One region of the Neobacillus sp. GCM10027624 genome, then DNA from elsewhere that is predicted to be linked to it. Evidence: a T-box and tRNA genes for the amino acid it is inferred to sense, from the RefSeq annotation. Region 1 holds a T-box; the other regions hold tRNA genes.
The links. The T-box of region 1 lies ahead of argS (arginine--tRNA ligase). A T-box ahead of a tRNA ligase gene usually reads a tRNA of that ligase, here a tRNA-Arg.
Positions count from the first base shown of each region.

Region 1 (6,162 bases):
CGTGCCCGTTGCAAATAACGTCATATAATTCTCTGGCAGGTTAGTTGATTTTTTAGGGAACCCAAACATAAACTGCTCGGCCACCGTTAACACATGGCCAATATGCCAATGAATGGTGTTATTAAAACCTTCCGGCTGTACATCCACAATCGCTTCATCTAAAGCATCAATATTTTTAAGAAGAAAGTTTCTCGTTACCTCAAAATGCTTGAATAATAATTCACTCATATCCTAGCCCCCTCCGATTTTGGTCGCTTCTATTTTAACCCAAAATCATCCAACTTTGAAAATCAAACGCCTTACATTTCATCAGGAGCCTCAACACCTAACAGACGTAAACCTTCTTTCAGAACGACCGTAACCGAATAAACTAGGGCTAAACGTGCTTGCTTCTCATCATTGTCCTCTAGAATTTTCACTTCTCCATAATACTTATTAAAAGCTTGGGCTAGGTCTACTACATATTTAGCGACTTGGGAAGGATCGAACTGGTTAAGTGCTCTTTTGATGGCATTTGGGAACTCCATGAGCATAGTAATAACCTTCCATTCTTTTTCCCAAGAATAATCAATACCGCTTGGCTGCCAATCGGCGGACCAATTTCCTTTTCGTAAAATGGAGCAGGCCCGAGCATGCGTATATTGAACATATGGTCCCGTTTCTCCCTCAAAACGAAGCATTTCTTCTAATGAAAACTCAATATCATTCATTCTGAAATTCTTTAAGTCGTGGAAAATAACCGCTCCTACACCAACTTGCTTCGCAACCATGTCCTTGTTCATTAGATTTGGATTTTTCTCTTCAATATTATGACGGGCCATGGAAATTGACTCATCTAATACCTCTTCTAATAAAACAACCTTCCCTTTTCTTGTCGACATTTTTTTTCCGTCTTTTAACATCATGCCAAATGGAATATGGACCATATTCTTTGCCCAGTCATACCCCAGTTTTCCTAAAACAGCTTTAAGTTGTTTAAAATGGAGACTTTGCTCATTTCCAACAACATATAAAGACTTATCAAAATTATAGGTTTCCTGGCGATAAAGAGCAGCAGCTAAATCACGGGTAGCATACAGTGTGGCCCCGTCTGACTTTTTAATCAGGCATGGCGGCAGCTCTTCTTCTGTTAATTCCACCACTTGAGCATGATCCGATTCTACTAGCAATTGTTTTTCCTCAAGAAGCTTTACAACACGGTCCATTTTATCATTATAAAAAGCCTCGCCGTTAAAGGAGTCAAACGCAACGTTCATTAAATCATAAATTCTAGAGAATTCTTTCAGAGACTCATCGCGGAACCATTGCCATAACTCATGTGCTTCCTCGTCACCATCTTCAAGCTTTTTGAACCAGCTTCTGCCTTGGTCAACAAGGGATGGATCCTTCTCTGCCTCATCATGGAACTTAATATAAAGAGTCAGTAACTCCTTAATTGGGTTTTGCTTTACCTTCTCCGCTTCTCCCCAAAGCTTATAAGCAGTAATTAATTTACCAAACTGTGTACCCCAGTCACCGAGATGGTTAATTTTCACTGGTTTATAACCGCACTTTTCAAGAATTAGAGCAAGCGAATTCCCAATAACTGTAGAGCGCAAGTGGCCCATTGAGAACGGTTTGGCGATATTTGGAGAGGACATATCAATCGGTACCTGTCCGCCATTTCCTATCGCCTGCATACCATAACGGCTTTCTAGTGTGTTGATTTCCTTGATTACTTGTTCTGAAACCTGCAGTTTATTTAAAAATATGTTTAGATAAGCGCCAATTACTTCAATTTTTTCAAAAAGTGGCGATTGAATTGTACTGCTTAGTTCCTGGGCTATTTGATTTGGTGACTTTCGTTTAACTTTTGCCAGTGTAAAGCATGGAAACGCCATATCGCCATGTTCTTGGTTTTTTGGTTTTTCAATAAGTTGTTCGAGATCCTGAACTGAAATCTCTCCTTTTAGCGACTCAAAAAGTATTTCGGCAAGCTCTTTCTTAAAATTCACTTTAAAACCTCCAATAATTTTTATCCCAAATAAAAAACTCCCGCCTCTAAAAAAGAGACGAGAGTTATCCCGCGGTACCACTCTAATTGTTCACAAAGAACCAGCTTACGCTTGGTAACGGAGCATTCTCCGGCATATCCTACTGTTACTTCGGACGGCATCTCAAAAGTGCGCTTCATTATCTTCTCTTGGTTTCAGGCTCCCACCGCCCCTGAATCGCTATGACCTCACAGATAACTACTCTCTTTATCATTGATTTTCGATGTTAATTACCAGATATTATACTGGAACATAAGGGATTTATCCAGTGCTTGTTTAGTAATTTTCCTTATAAGAGGAAATCCTAATGGAAAGGAGGGATTTTTTCATGGCTAGAAGAAATAACAAAATTCTCGTCCCTGGAGCAAGGGCCGGACTGGATGAATTAAAAGCCAGAGTTGTCAATGCCAAGAGCCCGGAGGACGCCAAATTTGAGGCGGCAGAGGAGACGGGTGTACCGTTAAAGAAAGGATATAACGGCCAGCTAACCTCTGAGCAAGCCGGAAAGGTCGGAGGCAGACTTGGCGGCAGCATGGTTCGTGAACTCGTGAAAATGGCGCAGCAGAACCTTGGAAAAAAATAAACACATGCATAAATCACTGTTTTTAAAAGGCATTACTTTCTTCGCAGATAAAACCTAAACTACCGCAGATAAATTTCCATTTTCCGCAGATAAATGCTTTTTTAAACCATAAAAGGGGCGCCCCAAAATAGAGGGCACCCCTTTTATGCTTCTTGATGCTGTACATTTTGCCGTTTAAATTTAACAACAAAGAATGTTAGGGTTGCTGCAAGGAAAGCAACAAAGAAAATGGAAATAAACTCGATATTTTCCCACATAAAGCTAAAATCGCCTGTGGAAATAATCGCCCTGAATCCTGCAATGGAATATGTCATTGGCAGGAAGTGATTAATTTTTTGCAAAATCCTTGGCACTAATTCAATCGGATATGTCCCAGCGCTGCTGGTTAATTGCAAAATCAAAATAATAACGGCCAGGAAGCGCCCTGGATTATCCAATACCGTTACAAGGAATTGAATAATCGCTAAAAACGTCCAGCTTGTAAAGATACTCAGCAGAATAAATAGCAGAACACTTTTAACCTCTAATCCAAGCCCCGCAAGAAGGACAATATCCGCAAGCAGTGCCTGCCCTATTCCAACGATTAACAAAATCCCTAATTTACCTGCAAACCAACTAAAGCCGCTTTTCGGTTTCCTTGCAGGTTCAAACATTGGGAAGATAATCGATAACATTAAAGCCCCGACAAACAAGCTTAATGATAAGAAGTAAGGTGTAAAACCCGTACCATAATCGGGAACATGATTCATTCGGTCTTCTATCAGTTTAACTGGCTTAGCGAACATATTATAAATACTGCTATTCGCTTTCACATCACTTGCATCTTGGGCTCCATCCTGTAGTTTATCATTTAATTCCTTCGACCCATCTGCTAGCTTTTCCATCCCGTTAGTTAAATCAGCAGAACCATTATCAAGTTTGGACATTCCTCCATTTAAGCTTTTTGTTCCATCATACAACTGACCGGTTCCTTTTGCTAATTGCTTTGACCCCTCTGCAAGCTTATTGGTTCCATCTTGAAGCTTGGATGAGCCGGCTGCTAATTCATTTAAACCAGAGGAAAGATTACTGCTTCCGTCTGTTAATTGGCTGAATCCTTTCTTTGCTTCATCCAATTTATCACTAAAGGTGGTCAGACCTGCTGTTAATTGAATCTGTCCATCTTCGAGTTGTTTTGCACCGGAAGCCAATTGATTGACGCCACCTGCAAGTTGGGATTGGCCATTGTTCAATTTATTTGCACCGGCTGCTAACTGATCTGACGCCTGTTTTAAAAGCTCTGCATTGCCTGAAAGAGCATCTACACCAGCCGTAACCTTCTGGCTTCCTTCTGATAATTTTTTCAAATTCCCTTTTAAGCCTTCAAGTTTTGCCTTTTCAACCGGGTCATTTGTTTGCTCTTCCATTTGCGTTACAAACTCAATTGTTCCCTGTAATCCTTCGCTAACCTGAGCTGAACCGGTTTTTGCATCTCCCGCTCCTGCCCTCCATTTATCCATGGAGGAAGAAAGTTTCGTTGCACCATCTGCTAGTTGCTTTGAGCCATTTTGCAAATTTGGCATTTTCGAAGCGGCTGAATCAAGCCCATCAGATAATTGCTTTGCACCTGCTTGAGACTTCTGGGCACCTTCTAATAATTTGGCATTACCATCCTGCATTTGACTGAGCCCAGTATCAAATTTCTTCAGTCCGTTTTGAAGATCCTTAGAACCAGATGAAGCAGACTGTAATCCCTGTGAAAAGGCAATCGATTTTTCCGCAAGAGTTTTTAAATTTTGTTCGATTTTATTTGTACCACTATTTACTGAACTTGCACCATCGGTTAATTTCGCAGCCCCATTTTTAGCTGTACTAATGCCAGTGGTTAACTCTCCGGCACCATCCTTAGCAGAAACAATCCCTTTATGAAGGTCGCCTGCACCATCACTTGCCTTATTTAATCCTTTAGCCACATCTTTGATTTGATCAAACATGGATTCGGCATATGTTTCTGTAACAGCACCTGCCACTTCTTCTTTAATCTTTTCAATTGCGGAATCACCAATCTTAGATGAAAGATAATTCGTTCCCTCATTCGGTGTATAAATAAGATTTAGTTTTTTCGGATGATTGCTTTGTAGTGTCGTAGCATTTTTTGAAAAATCTTTTGGAATTTCGATTTTGATATAATAATCCTGTTTTTCCAAGCCTTTATTTGCTTGTTTTTCACTTACAAATTTCCAGTTAAAGCTTTTCTTATCCTTTAACTTTTCTACTAAGTCATTACCAATTTCAAGCTTATCCCCATTATATACGGCACCTTTGTCATGATTGACAACGGCTACTGGCATTCGATCTACATGGCCGTATGGATTCCAAAACGCCCATAAGAACGTCCCGCTGTAAAGCAATGGAATCGTCATGACGCCAATAATGGCAATTAGCAGTTTACGGTTATGGATAATCCCCAATAGCTCACTTTTCAGAGATGATAAAGCTTTCATGTTTAACCTCCTATTTGGATAAAATCCATAATATTGACCAAAATCCCCATTCAGTCAGATTTATTTAAATAAAGAAGATTATCAAATTGATAATCCTTTTAATAAAAAGACCTTCATTAGCTCTGCAATTCGCTCTGAACTTAATGGTTCATGATTTTTTTCCCAATCAGAAACAAGGGCAATGTACATTTTTAAAAGCAAAAAGCTGGTCATTTCCGGGTCAGCTGCCGGAATAGCTCCTTTAGAAATGGCTATTTCAATTTTTTGCTTTAAGTATGCAATAATTTCATCTTCCACATGCTGCAGCATTTCAGAAACCGCCAATGTTCCCATTTCCTTTTCTTCTTGAATCAATTTAATCATAAGCTGGTGCTGTGAGCGGAATTCTAATAAACGGTAAAGGGCCCGATGGACGTTCTCTGTAAAGGGCAACCCAGGCTCGATTACATCTTCTGCCTCAGCAATCATCTCTTTGACCAATGAAGAAACTATTTCTTCAAACAGCTCTTCTTTATTTTTGAAGAAAGTATAAATGGTACCTTTCCCAACATTCGCAAGTCTCGCCACTTGATCCATTGTCGTTGCTTTATAGCCAAATAAAGAAAAAGACTTCGTCGCCGCCTCTACAATCAACTTTCTACGATCTGTTGCCATACGAACCCCCTTTTTGACCATTTTGGTTTTTTAGTCATTTTTTTAACGAGTTTAACTATATCACAATGAACTATTGGATTCAATATAAAAACAAGGCCTTTTTTAAAAGAGCCTTGTTTTTACCTATTTAAGTTGTCCTTTAGCATCAAAATCATTCTTTCAGAATACTCGTTCTCTTGCAACATTCGGTTTAAACTCCTTCTCCGGAATGGTTAATAAGATAACCGCAACAATAATAAACACTCCGCCCAACAATTGATAAGCTCCGAACGATTCCTTTAACCATGCGATCGAAAGGATGGCAGTCACAAGTGGTTCGATACTAGATAAAAGCCCTGTTTCGATGGCTGTTAAATATTTTAAGCTTCCAATATAGAGTAAAAAGGAAATCGTTCCGCTTAAAAGAATA
Region 1 covers NZ_JBHTHD010000009.1:31,597-37,758, forward strand. The annotation lists gene ACFQZ9_RS14230 (DinB family protein) at 1-228, opposite strand, end outside; gene argS (arginine--tRNA ligase) at 300-1,994, opposite strand; T-box leader at 2,045-2,256, opposite strand; gene ACFQZ9_RS14240 (alpha/beta-type small acid-soluble spore protein) at 2,362-2,616, shown strand; gene ACFQZ9_RS14245 (YhgE/Pip family protein) at 2,760-5,099, opposite strand; gene ACFQZ9_RS14250 (TetR/AcrR family transcriptional regulator) at 5,181-5,753, opposite strand; gene ACFQZ9_RS14255 (DMT family transporter) at 5,913-6,162, opposite strand, start outside.

Region 2 (6,162 bases), on a different contig from region 1:
GGCACACTTTATATTGCCATAAAGGTTCTAGCCCTGCTATTAAAGCAGGGCTATTTTTGTGGCATATTAAAATCCACGTGTGAACAAAATGAACAAAATATATTTTATTTATGAAAAAAACTTAATTTGGGAAACGTTTTCACTTCAGAATATTTTGATTATACTTTATTTGCAATTAAAAGAGGTAAAAACAATCTTGAAGGGGTGGAAAACTTATGTGGATCATTACTGTCTATTTAAAAGAAGAAATTACTATGTTTGAATTTAATACCGAAAAAGAAGCAAGAGAAACTTTGGGCAAAGTACAAGGTTATAAGGTTCTTTCTGAGGTTATTTACTATAACGACATTGAAAATTCACTGCAGCTTGTACAAACATAATTTGTATCGTAATAAGTCTGTGTACCCCCTTTTGCTTTGTGTAGAAATTTAAAGCAGGACAAATATCCATTTTTAATTGACATGTTGTATTACCATTTCCTTTAAAGGATAATGATGCATATTAATATAGTAAACAACCTTAAGGAGGTGTGTTTACTATGTGCGGTTGGTGCGGTTGCGGAGGTTATGGCTATGGATACGGCTACGGTGGCTATAGCCCATTTGTATTAATTGTTGTGTTGTTCATTCTTTTAATTATTGTTGGAGCAAGCAGCTTCTATTAATAAAACATACAAAAATGAGGTGATCTCGATCAGACACCTCATTTTTGTGTTTTTTAATTAGTTTTTTCTGTCGGTACTAAAACAAATGCGAAATACCAATCGAAATATGGTGCTTGAATATTGTAATCATTTTTCATTTTGGAGAATAAAATTGAGGAATGAACTTATAAAGGAGACGATTAAGCTGACTCCAATGATATTTTTTGTAGTTTTAATCTCATCCCTTGCCTACATTCTTGGAGGATTTCTTGTTCTATTTCGGAAAAATTGGTCGGAAAAAACCTTATTGTCATTAGTTGCTCTTAGTGCCGGTTTATTGTTATCCATTGCGCTTTTGGATCTAATTCCTGAAGGACAAGAGGGCATTAATCATAGTAGTTTGTTCGTCCTAATTGGTTTTCTTATAATGTATTTAGTCTTTTTGCCAACAACATTGCACAGGAAAAATGGATTAGAAAACGGAGATCTTACTACTGTAAAAGGATTATCAAGTGGAATGCTGCTTCACAATTTTTTTGAGGGGTTATCCATTGGAATTAGCTATTCTGCAGATTTTAAATTAGGTATCTTTGTTTCTATAGCACTGGTTATTCATAAAATCCCTGAGGGACTTTCTTATACTTCCGTTATGCTTGCCTTTCTAAATGGCCGGAAAAAAACTGCAATTTATCTTATCATTCAAGGAATTTTCACTTGGTTAGGGGCGGGATCTGCTTATTTTTTATCAGGACTTAGAGATCATCAAGAACAAATTGTTGCAATGGGCTTATCCGTAACAGCCGGAATTTTCCTATATCTAAGTGGAACCTTATTATTGCCTTTAATTAATCGAGGAACCTTTAAAAGTACACCTTTGTTCTTTATCTGTGGGATCTTACTTTATTTGGTATTACATAGTATTGTGTAGGGATTGAATAGAAGTGCTTTTAGTACTTCCCCAAAGAGGATTCTATCCTCCGAATTACAGTATTGCTTAGGCGGTATTCTTTAGGCTGGCATCTGTGCTGGCCTCTTTTATTCTAAACATGCAGTGACATGGATTAAAAACAACCGAAGTAAGAGGAAATTATTAATAATTTTTCGAATCTATCATCATACAATAGTCGTAAAGATTAATAGGAGGCGGTTACATATGCTTGCGAAAGTAAACGAGTTAAATAGAAACATAGTTATTTTATTATCAGTCCTAATTATTGCCATTACTTCAATAATTGTTACCTTAATTGCAACACGGGAAGGGTCCGGTAATGTAAGTCCAAAGTCATTATCGGAGTTTCAAGAATTTGTTGTCAAAGAATATGGAGTAAAGCCGGAAATTCAAATTACTTTTCGCAGTGTTTCCCCTGAGCAGGCTCATTCTATAACGGAGTCATTAGCGAAAAAGTTAAATTTAGAAAATGCAGGATTAAAGGAATATGATGGTACAGAGTGGTTTGGTACACGAAGTGAAGAAGGTGATATTGCTGTTGATGCGTTTTATAAGTAAGGCCGTCAAATCATGACGGCTTTTTATTATATTTGAATTCATATTATTCCGTTTCATTATATTACGAACAGGCGGGAATCTATTTTGCTGATTACAAATCTGCCTGTTTTTCAATTTGCAAATACTTCTGCATTTTGGGATGTTTTATGTAAACCCTTCCGTTTATGTCAAAAATACATCCTACAGACAATGAAAAAAGCGCAATGCTAACGGATAACAAACCGTGATACAAAGCGCTTTTTTAACGAGTACGTCCCAAAGAGGATTCGAACCTCCGACCTACAGTTTAGGAAACTGTTGCTCTATCCTGCTGAGCTATTGGGACATATTTTTTGGAACGTCTTTTATTATAATAAATTGGATAAAAAAGGTCAATAAAAAGTTCTTTTATTTACATGGTGCCTGACGACATGTGAAGTTTTTAGACACTTTTCTCTAAAAATTAGCCAAACAAGCAAGCTTAAAGTAATGAGCAAACCTTCCATTGATAAGATATACCAAGGATAAGGGCCGAGAACATCCAATAGACTGGCGGTAATAGGTTTATGACTTAAAAACATGTAATTTCCGCCAACCAGTTTATTGACCAACATGATGAATGGCATTAGTACATTAAGAAATACAAAGAGTTTGACCACGGACCATATGGTTGGCCGGTATCCGTGCACCCAGGTGAAATACAGCGGCACCCAAATAATCATTAGATGGGTATAAAAAAAATGAAAAAACCGAAAATGTGGAAAGTCGTAATGTAATATAGGCGTAATGAGTGCCTGAGTTGCTCCAAGCAATGCAGTGAAAAGCAAAATTTCATAGATTATTTTTTTACGAGTAAGCAGGAGTAATATGGATAAAATTAGACTGATGTTACAAAGCTCCAATGGCAAAGCAGAGCTGGTTTCCCAGATCCCTTTTATGAGCATCCAGAAATGATAAGTGATTTCAAAAACCATAAGTGAAATCGCAGTACCAATTTCAGCCGTTCTCCACTTTATTTTATTTCGGAAAAAATAAATCCCTGCGGCTCCCAGAATCAGGATAGCGATAATAATTAAATGGCTGTTGGAATACATCTCAAAATTGTATTCTTTACTACTCCCTACAAACCATTTGAGCACAAAACCACCTCAATTCTTATCCCTTACCTTTTATAACTATATGCAGCTACAGGGTTTGGCTATACTTGCTTCAATATTTATTGTTTTAAAATTAGTAATTTATTACCGATAGTATTTTATCTGCGATAGTAACCGATTTATCTGCGCAGCTGACACTTTATCTGCGATAAACGATATTTTATCTGCGAACCCGCCTCAATCGAATAAATAACCCCACAATCCCAACTTGGTAATTTCCACATGTGCCCCGCACCATCCCAATATGATATAATAGTTTGTCGAAGATACTCGAAATGATGAAAACGTGGAGGTCATTATGGCAACTGGATATACGCCGATGATACAACAATATTTAGCAGTAAAGGCAGATTATCAAGATGCCTTTTTATTTTTTCGCTTAGGCGATTTTTATGAAATGTTCTTTGACGATGCAATTAAAGCATCGCAAGAATTAGAGATTACGTTAACGAGCCGGGAAGGTGGAACGGAAGACCGGATTCCGATGTGCGGTGTTCCGTACCATTCCGCGGCCAACTATATTGAACAATTAATCGGCAAGGGCTATAAAGTAGCCATTTGTGAACAAACCGAAGACCCAAAACAGGCCAAAGGGGTTGTCCGCCGCGAAGTGGTGCAGCTCATTACCCCTGGAACCGTGATGGAGGGCAAGGGATTAACCGATAAAGAAAACAACTATATTGCTTCTGTTACCGCTTTTGATGATCGCACTTACGGTTTTGCTTACAACGACATCTCAACAGGCGAAAGCCGGGTTACTTTATTATCGAATAATTTTGAAGAAGTTCTCAATGAGATTGCCGTATTAAGTGCCAAAGAGGTAGTAGTAAAGAGCGATTTTGACGGGGATCTTCAAAAGAGAATGCGTGAACGAGATGTTTTGGCGATTTCCTTTGAAGATAATAGTTCAATAGAAATGAATTTTGCCGGTCTGCTGGAGGATTTGAACCAGGATAAGTTGAAGCAAACTGCAGCAAGGCTTTTTAACTATTTGTACCGCTCGCAAAAGCGAAGCCTCGACCATCTTCAGTCGGTGACAACCTATCAAATCCATCAATATATGAAAATTGATTATTATTCAAAGCGAAATCTTGAGTTAACCGAAACCATTCGTTCCAAAGGGAAAAAAGGATCCTTATTATGGCTTTTGGATGAAACGATTACCGCAATGGGCGGCCGGATGCTCAAACACTGGATCGACAGGCCTTTGATTAATAAAAAGGAAATTGTGCATCGCCATACCCTTGTTGAAGTGTTGATGAATCACTATTTTGAGCGCCAAGAGCTCCGTGAAAAAATGAAAGAAGTTTACGACCTGGAACGTTTAGCGGGCCGCGTTGCGTTCGGGAATGTAAATGCCAGGGACTTAGTTCAATTAAAACGTTCCCTGCTCCAAGTTCCATTTTTAAAACAAATCCTACAAAACATGCAAACTGAAGAAATGACTCAAATTGCTGAATCTCTTGACCCTTGTGAAGAGGTAACGGATTTGTTAGAGCTGGCGATTGTAGAAAATCCTCCTCTTTCGTTAAAAGAAGGAAACATCATTCGTGATGGCTATAACGAACAATTGGATCAATACCGGGATGCAAGCCGCAATGGGAAAACATGGATTGCCCAACTGGAACGGGAAGAACGCGAAAAGACGGGCATTAAATCCTTGAAGGTCGGTTATAATCGTGTTTTTGGCTATTATATAGAAGTAACCCGCGCCAACCTGCATCTTTTACAAGAAGGGCAGTATGAACGGAAACAAACCTTAACAAATGCGGAACGGTTTATCACACCGGAATTAAAGGAAAAAGAAGCGTTAATTTTACAAGCGGAAGAAAAATGCGGCGAGCTCGAATATGAGCTTTTTACTGAAATTCGTGAAATCGTGAAAGAGCAGATTCCAAGGCTCCAGGCTTTGGCTAAAGCTGTCAGCGAGCTCGATGTACTGCAGTGCTTTGCTCAGGTGAGTGAAGAACGCCGATATGTGAAACCGCAATTTTCGGATGAACGCCGTGTCGTGATTAAGGATGGCCGTCACCCGGTTGTCGAAAAAGTTCTTAACTCGCAGGAATATGTTCCGAATGACTGCTTCATGGATGGTGATCGCGATGTCTTACTTATCACTGGGCCAAACATGTCCGGTAAAAGTACGTACATGCGTCAGATTGCGTTAACGGCAATCCTTGCACAAATTGGCTGCTATGTACCTGCTGAAGCAGCTGTCCTACCGATTTTTGATCAGGTATTTACCCGCATCGGGGCAGCCGACGATTTAATTTCCGGACAGAGTACATTCATGGTCGAAATGCTTGAAGCGAGAAATGCGATTGTCAATGCAACACAAAACAGCTTGATCCTGTTTGATGAAATCGGCCGCGGAACTTCCACATATGATGGAATGGCGTTGGCCCAAGCGATTATTGAATACATTCATACACGAATTGGGGCGAAAACACTTTTTTCAACTCATTATCATGAATTAACAGTTTTAGAAGAAGAGCTATCGAAACTGAAGAACATCCACGTTAGTGCTATTGAGCATAATGGCAAGGTTGTTTTCCTTCATAAAATTAAAGAAGGACCTGCAGATAAAAGTTATGGGATTCATGTTGCCCAACTTGCGGAATTGCCGCCTGAATTGATTGATCGGGCAAATGAGATTTTGACGGCGTTAGAGCAGCCGGATATTCAGGCAATTCCAAGGAAAACTGAGGCTCCAGTAGTTCAGGCTGACCCGGTAAAAACTGAATCAGTGGTTGAACAACCCTCTCAGCTATCCTTTTTCGATGAACCTGCTGAGAAGAAGAAAACGGAACTATCTTCAAAAGAAAAACGTGTGTTAGATAAAATTAAAGAATTAGATTTATTGGATATAACACCGC
Region 2 covers NZ_JBHTHD010000003.1:456,217-462,378, forward strand. The annotation lists gene ACFQZ9_RS07170 (hypothetical protein) at 216-380, shown strand; gene ACFQZ9_RS07175 (YjcZ family sporulation protein) at 539-664, shown strand; gene ACFQZ9_RS07180 (ZIP family metal transporter) at 816-1,571, shown strand; gene ACFQZ9_RS07185 (hypothetical protein) at 1,797-2,150, shown strand; tRNA gene ACFQZ9_RS07190 (tRNA-Arg) at 2,402-2,475, opposite strand; gene ACFQZ9_RS07195 (YwaF family protein) at 2,522-3,268, opposite strand; gene mutS (DNA mismatch repair protein MutS) at 3,585-6,162, shown strand, end outside.
Region 2: it has a tRNA-Arg gene. The T-box ahead of argS (arginine--tRNA ligase) is inferred to sense a tRNA for this amino acid. The anticodon was not compared.

Region 3 (6,162 bases), on a different contig from region 1:
ATACAAATATTACTTTTTGCAAGCTCAACATCATCAATCTTACTATTGGAATTAATCCGCTTATAGTGATTATAAACGGCTACCGATAATGATTTCTTAGCCTGATCCTGGCCGATGACATATTCGTCAAGAATTTCACAGATTTCTTTTGGCTTTGGAACATCTTTAAATTCTACTTCTTCTTCTGTTCCAAGTTCTTCCTCAACAATCTCTGTGCAAAGCTCGATACACTCATCACATATATAAACTCCTGGACCCGCAACCAGCTTTCGAACTTGATCCTGTGTTTTACCACAGAAGGAACATTTTAATTGCCCTTTTTCATCATTAAATTTAAACAATCTTTTCACCCCTTGATACTTGTTGTCACACAATTTTAAAGCTGCGAATCCCAAATAAATCCGAATCTTTTTTCTTCTATTTTTAGTGGTATGTATTGCATTGTAACACATGTTGCCGATGGACTGGAAATAAAAAGCCTTATGTTTGCTACTGTTAAATTTACTGGGATCCGCCATCATAACAGAAACTTATGTACCCATTAAGCATAACCAAAATTTTGAAAAATCAACCTTAAATCCGTTTGGTTTAATTTAATTCGATATGTAATTCCATTTTTCCTGCCCATCTGCAAAAATGTCTAAGGCTTTTCATAAGGTTTAATAAAAAGGTTTCCCTACCCCTATTATAATATGTAATCGATAAAATGTATAAAACAAGGCACGATGGAATCGTGCCTTGCCGAAATTAATTATTTTTTGTTTTCAACAAGAAAGTCAACTGCTTTTTTAAGCTGAAGATCTGCTTTAATTCCTTCAACTCCGCCAAGTGCTGCTTTGATATTGTCAACTGTCATGTTGTACATGCCAGCCATTTTTTCAAGTTCAGCATTAACGTCTTCATCAGTTGCTTCAAGATTTTCTGCCTTCGCAATTGCTTCAAGCGTTAAGTTTACACGTACACGCTTTTCAGCTTCTTCTTTCATTTGCTCGCGCAAAGCATTTTCATCTTGACCTGAGAATTGGAAGTAAAGCTCAAGGTTCATACCTTGCATTTGCAAGCGTTGTTCGAACTCTTGAAGCATACGGTTTACTTCGTTATCAACCATAACAGCTGGAATTTCTACTTCAGCATTTTCAGCCGCTTTTTCCACTACAGTATCACGTAGGTGATGCTCTGCTTCATGCTTTTTGCTGTCTTCTAAACGAGTTTTGATTTTTTCTTTTAATGCATCCAATGTTTCAACTTCATCGTCTACATCTTTTGCAAACTCATCATCCAGTGTTGGAAGTTCTTTTCCTTTAATTTCGTGAACAGTTACTTTAAAGACTGCTGGTTTACCAGCAAGCTCTGCAGCGTGGTATTCTTCTGGGAAAGAAACTTCTACGTCTTTAGATTCGCCGGCTGCAACTCCAACTAATTGCTCTTCAAAGCCAGGGATGAAAGAGCCTGAACCTAACTCAAGTGAGTGATTTTCAGCTTTTCCGCCTTCAAATGCTTCTCCGTCAACGAAACCTTCAAAGTCGATGATCACTGTATCACCGTTTTCAGCAGTACCTTCTTCTTTTACAACAAGCTCTGCTTGACGATTTTGAAGTGTTTCTAATTCTTTTTGTACGTCTTCATCTGTAACATTTGTGTCTTGTTCTTCTACTTCTAGGCCTTTATAATCGCCTAATTTCACTTCAGGCTTTACTGTAACAGTAGCTTTGAAGATTAGCTCTTTGCCTTTTTCCATTTGCTCAATATCGATATCAGGACGATCAACTGGCTCGATGCCTGTTTCATCGATTGCATTTCCATATGCTTCTGGAAGAATGATATCTAAAGCATCTTGGTATAATGATTCAACACCAAAGCGCTTTTCAAACATGCCACGAGGCATTTTCCCTTTACGGAATCCTGGAACATTTACTTGTTTCACAACTTTTTGGAATGCTGCGTCTAATCCTTTGCTTACCTCGTCGGCACTTACTTCAACTGTAAGTACACCGCGGTTTCCTTCTAATTTTTCCCACTTAGCTGTCATACCGTTTTTTCCCTCCAACATCTATTCTCATTTCATTCGTAACGAATTGTATGAATATGTCTTGTTCTATCAAGTCATTATCCACTTTTTGTTGTAAAATATCGAATTTCTACAGAATGCGACCCCTACATTATATCATAGGATTGATTTCTTTCAACACACTGCCTAAAAATTGGGGTAAGAAATTTCTTCTATTTCTCGTATTTTAACGATTGCTAGATTGATTTCTTCGCTGGAAACCCCGTATTCTTCCGCTCTATCAATTATTTCTAAATCGTTTCCCATATATTCCTCTGCTAGAACATGAAAGGCTGCTGCCCATGCTTTAGCATTCTTCGGCTCTAGCTCGAAAGGATAGCTGATAAAAAAGATTCGTTCTACCATACCTATTATATCAGCCAATAAAACCGGGTTACTATTTTCTAAATAATCTTCTAAATGTTCTATGATTTTTTCCATCCTGGGCTGGGCATGAACTTCAGGCAATTTTGTCGGGATAATCTTTATGACCTGATGAAACTTTTGAACCTCAATTTCCTTGTCATATTCCTGCTCTTTTAGAAGAGTTAGCAGGGTTGTTTTAAAAAAGGACTGTCCTGTTTCTGCGATTAAATAGGCATTAATTTCCTCTATATAAGGCCTGATGTTCCTCTCAGCCAGTTTAGATAGGAGCAGCATTTGTTCGGTTGTATTTTGTAAGGAAAAAAGGTTCAGGCTTTTGTTCGTTGGACCGGTTTCATACGAATTGTCATTTTCCACATCTGCTTGATCCTGTTCCGCCATCCTTCTGCTAAATTGCAGGATGGTGATAAAATGATCCTGTTTTTCTGGTGGGATTTCTTTTTCATCCAATAAGACTTCAATCGTTGAAACGATTTCTTGATATTCGTGCAGCTGGATCAGAATGGTCAAATATAAATCGACCATCTGATAATAATCACCGATTCCTTTTAGTAAAAGTTCGTTTGCAAGTTTTTTTGCTTTTCGGTAAGCACCTGCTTCAAAATAGGCTAAGACTAATCCCATTAGCACATCGCCATTTTCTGGGTCAAGTTCCTTCGCCCCTTCTAAAAGTTCGATGGCTTCTTCATATTTTTTTAATTGCAGGCTTTCTAAGCCCTTTTCCGTTAATCGCTGTTCAAGCCCGGGAAAGAAAATTACATTCTCTTTTCTTTTAACTCGTTCCCGTTTTTTCATAAAATTCCGCCCTTTTGGTTGATGAAAATTAGTGTAGCACGAATTAAGTAAAAAACAAAAAAACTCACCTTTTTCTGGGTGAGTAAAGTTCATTTGGTATGTAGATGGCGTCCCAGGAGAGATTCGAACTCCCGACCGTACGCTTAGAAGGCGTATGCTCTATCCGGCTGAGCTACTGGGACATAGTCATTTATCAAAGACAAGATTTATTATATAGTCCTAAAAAATAAAAGTCAATAATAAATTTGTTGTTTTTAAAAAACAAGAAATGGGAAGATAAACTCCCCATTATCTTTTCGGCAAGGTAAATTCATAACCTAAATCGACTACTTCACGCCCGTTCAATTCAAAAACGGTCATCTTTATTTTTTCATCTGCTAGGTCTAGCATAACGTACGTTTTTTCAAAGCGCTCTCGGGGCAGACGGAGGCTTCCGGGGTTCAAAAACAGCGTTCCACCGATGACTTCCGCCCCTAATATATGGGAATGCCCGAAACAAACAATATCGGCGTTTTCCTCTTGTGCCTTATACTTTAAATTCATCAAAGATGACTTAACCGAATACTTATGCCCGTGAGTAACGAAAATTTTCCGGCCATTTACCTCTTCAATTACTTCTAAAGGATAACCGCCAAAATCACAATTCCCTAATACGGTGACAAACCCTGAAATCGCTTGGTCATCCGGCATTAATTGCGAATCCCCGCAATGAATCATTAAATCAACATCTTTCATATGTCTGTCCCGCACGATTTCAAGCTCTTTTGTCATTCCGTGACTATCGCTGACAATCAAAATTTTGCTCATGATTGATTTGCTCTTTCTAAAATTGAATCCAGCACCGTATCAAGCTTCTTTATGGCGTTTGCGCGGTGGCTGATTTTATTTTTTTCCTCTGAAGGAAGCTCAGCCATTGCAAGTTTCAAATTTGGAACATAAAAAATCGGGTCGTATCCAAAGCCGTGCGTCCCTTTTCTTTCTGTTAAAATCCGGCCCTCACAAGTTCCCGAAACCGTCATCGTTTCTTGATTCGGCACAGCCACCGCCAGTGCACAATAAAATCTTGCCGTCCGCTCTTCCTCAGGGACATCCTTTAACTCAGAAAGAACTTTATCAATATTGTCCTGATCATTTTTATGTTCTCCAGCATATCGGGCTGAATAGATACCAGGTCTACCTTCTAATACATCCACAATCAAACCGGAGTCGTCTCCAATGACCATTTTATTCAATGCCTTTGAGATCGCTTCTGCCTTAAGGATTGCATTTGCCTCAAAAGTAGTTCCTGTTTCCTCTACATCAGGGATCTCAGGAAAATCTAATAGTGTTTTGACTTCGATTCCCCTTTTAGCAAAAATACTTTCAAATTCTCTCGCTTTTCCGGGGTTTTTAGTAGCAATAATAACTTCTCTCATTTATTCTTTCTTCTTTCTTCAATTTTTTCGGTTATGTCTGCACCAAGAGCAATTTTTTGATGCTCAAAAAGCTCACTCAATCCGGCTTGTGCCGCATGAAGTAATTCTTGAAGCTGGTTATAGGAAAAGGTAGCTTCCTCACCTGTTCCCTGCAGTTCAACAAATTCGCCGCTTCCGGTCATGACTACATTCATATCAACCATAGCACTGGAGTCCTCCGGATAATTTAAATCGAGGATGGTTGTGTTCTCTTCTATAATTCCGACACTGGTCGCCGCCAGGAAATCAGTAATGGGGAATTTTATCGCTCTTTTTTCGGCCAATTCATTTAAAGCAAGCGTCATCGCGACAAATGCTCCTGTAATAGCAGCTGTACGGGTTCCACCGTCAGCCTGAATGACATCACAATCAATCCAAACTGTTTTTTCTCCCAAAGCCTTTAAATCTACAATAGCCCTTAAGGCACGGCCAATCAGCCGCTGAATTTCCATTGTGCGCCCGGACACTTTCCCTTTAGAAGATTCTCGGATATTCCTTGATGCCGTCGCTCTTGGGAGCATCGAATATTCCGCTGTAATCCAGCCCTTGCCTTCTCCCCTCATAAAGTGCGGCACCCGGTCTTCAATTGTAGCCGTACAAATTACTTTTGTGTCCCCAACAGAAATGAGCACCGAGCCTTCCGGATGCATTAAATAGTTTGTTTCAATATGTATGGGTCTTAACTGCAATGGTTCACGTCCATCAACACGCACTAATCTTCCTCCTTTATAATCAAGCTCGCCTTGTTGGTATAAGCCGGCCATCTGGCAAATAGAAAAGCATAAGCGTCTTTTTTAAGGACGCTTTAGAGCCAGACAAATAAAGAAGAGGCGGCGGGAAGCCAACCTCTTTCATGGTCATTATATAGTATAACAAAAAACTTTTTTTAAAAACTACCTGTATTTACTTTTTCCGGACGAGTTACAGGCTCAGATATTTTTTTACCCTGTTCATTTTTGAGCCCTGCTTTCCCTTTCACTTCGATTGCCACTTTTTCAATTCCCGGCTGTTCTGTTAATGATAATACAAGAGTGTTTAACACGGCCTGCGAAATCTCCTTTTCTTCGAAGCTTCCATAAATATTCTCATTAAAGTTCAATGTTACCTGTCCATTTTCCACTTTTGGCGCTTCAAGAAGTTTCGCATCAGACATAAACTCTGAAAGAAGGTTTGACTTCTGACTTGGCCCTTCAATTAATTCATTTACAGCTGCAATAATATTATCGGTTACCTTATTGCTAACCCGGCGTGTTACCGGTACATAGTAGTACGAGCCTTCTTTTTCACCGCCAATATAGTATACGGTTACCGGTTTTGTATTGGTTATGTCCACAACATCCGTTGTATCAATATTGATTCCGATGGATCTCGTTAAGTGATCACTGATTGGTGTACCGTTTACCGGCATTTCGGTTAATGGATGCCCGGTCATGGATAACTGTACGGACTTAACGGAGTCAAATTGGGTTAATGTCCAAGTAA
Region 3 covers NZ_JBHTHD010000011.1:202,406-208,567, reverse strand. The annotation lists gene clpX (ATP-dependent protease ATP-binding subunit ClpX) at 1-341, opposite strand, end outside; gene tig (trigger factor) at 752-2,029, opposite strand; gene ACFQZ9_RS17220 (tetratricopeptide repeat protein) at 2,195-3,226, opposite strand; tRNA gene ACFQZ9_RS17215 (tRNA-Arg) at 3,332-3,408, opposite strand; gene ACFQZ9_RS17210 (metallophosphoesterase family protein) at 3,515-4,033, opposite strand; gene ACFQZ9_RS17205 (XTP/dITP diphosphatase) at 4,030-4,641, opposite strand; gene rph (ribonuclease PH) at 4,638-5,393, opposite strand; gene ACFQZ9_RS17195 (GerMN domain-containing protein) at 5,567-6,162, opposite strand, start outside.
Region 3: it has a tRNA-Arg gene. The T-box ahead of argS (arginine--tRNA ligase) is inferred to sense a tRNA for this amino acid. The anticodon was not compared.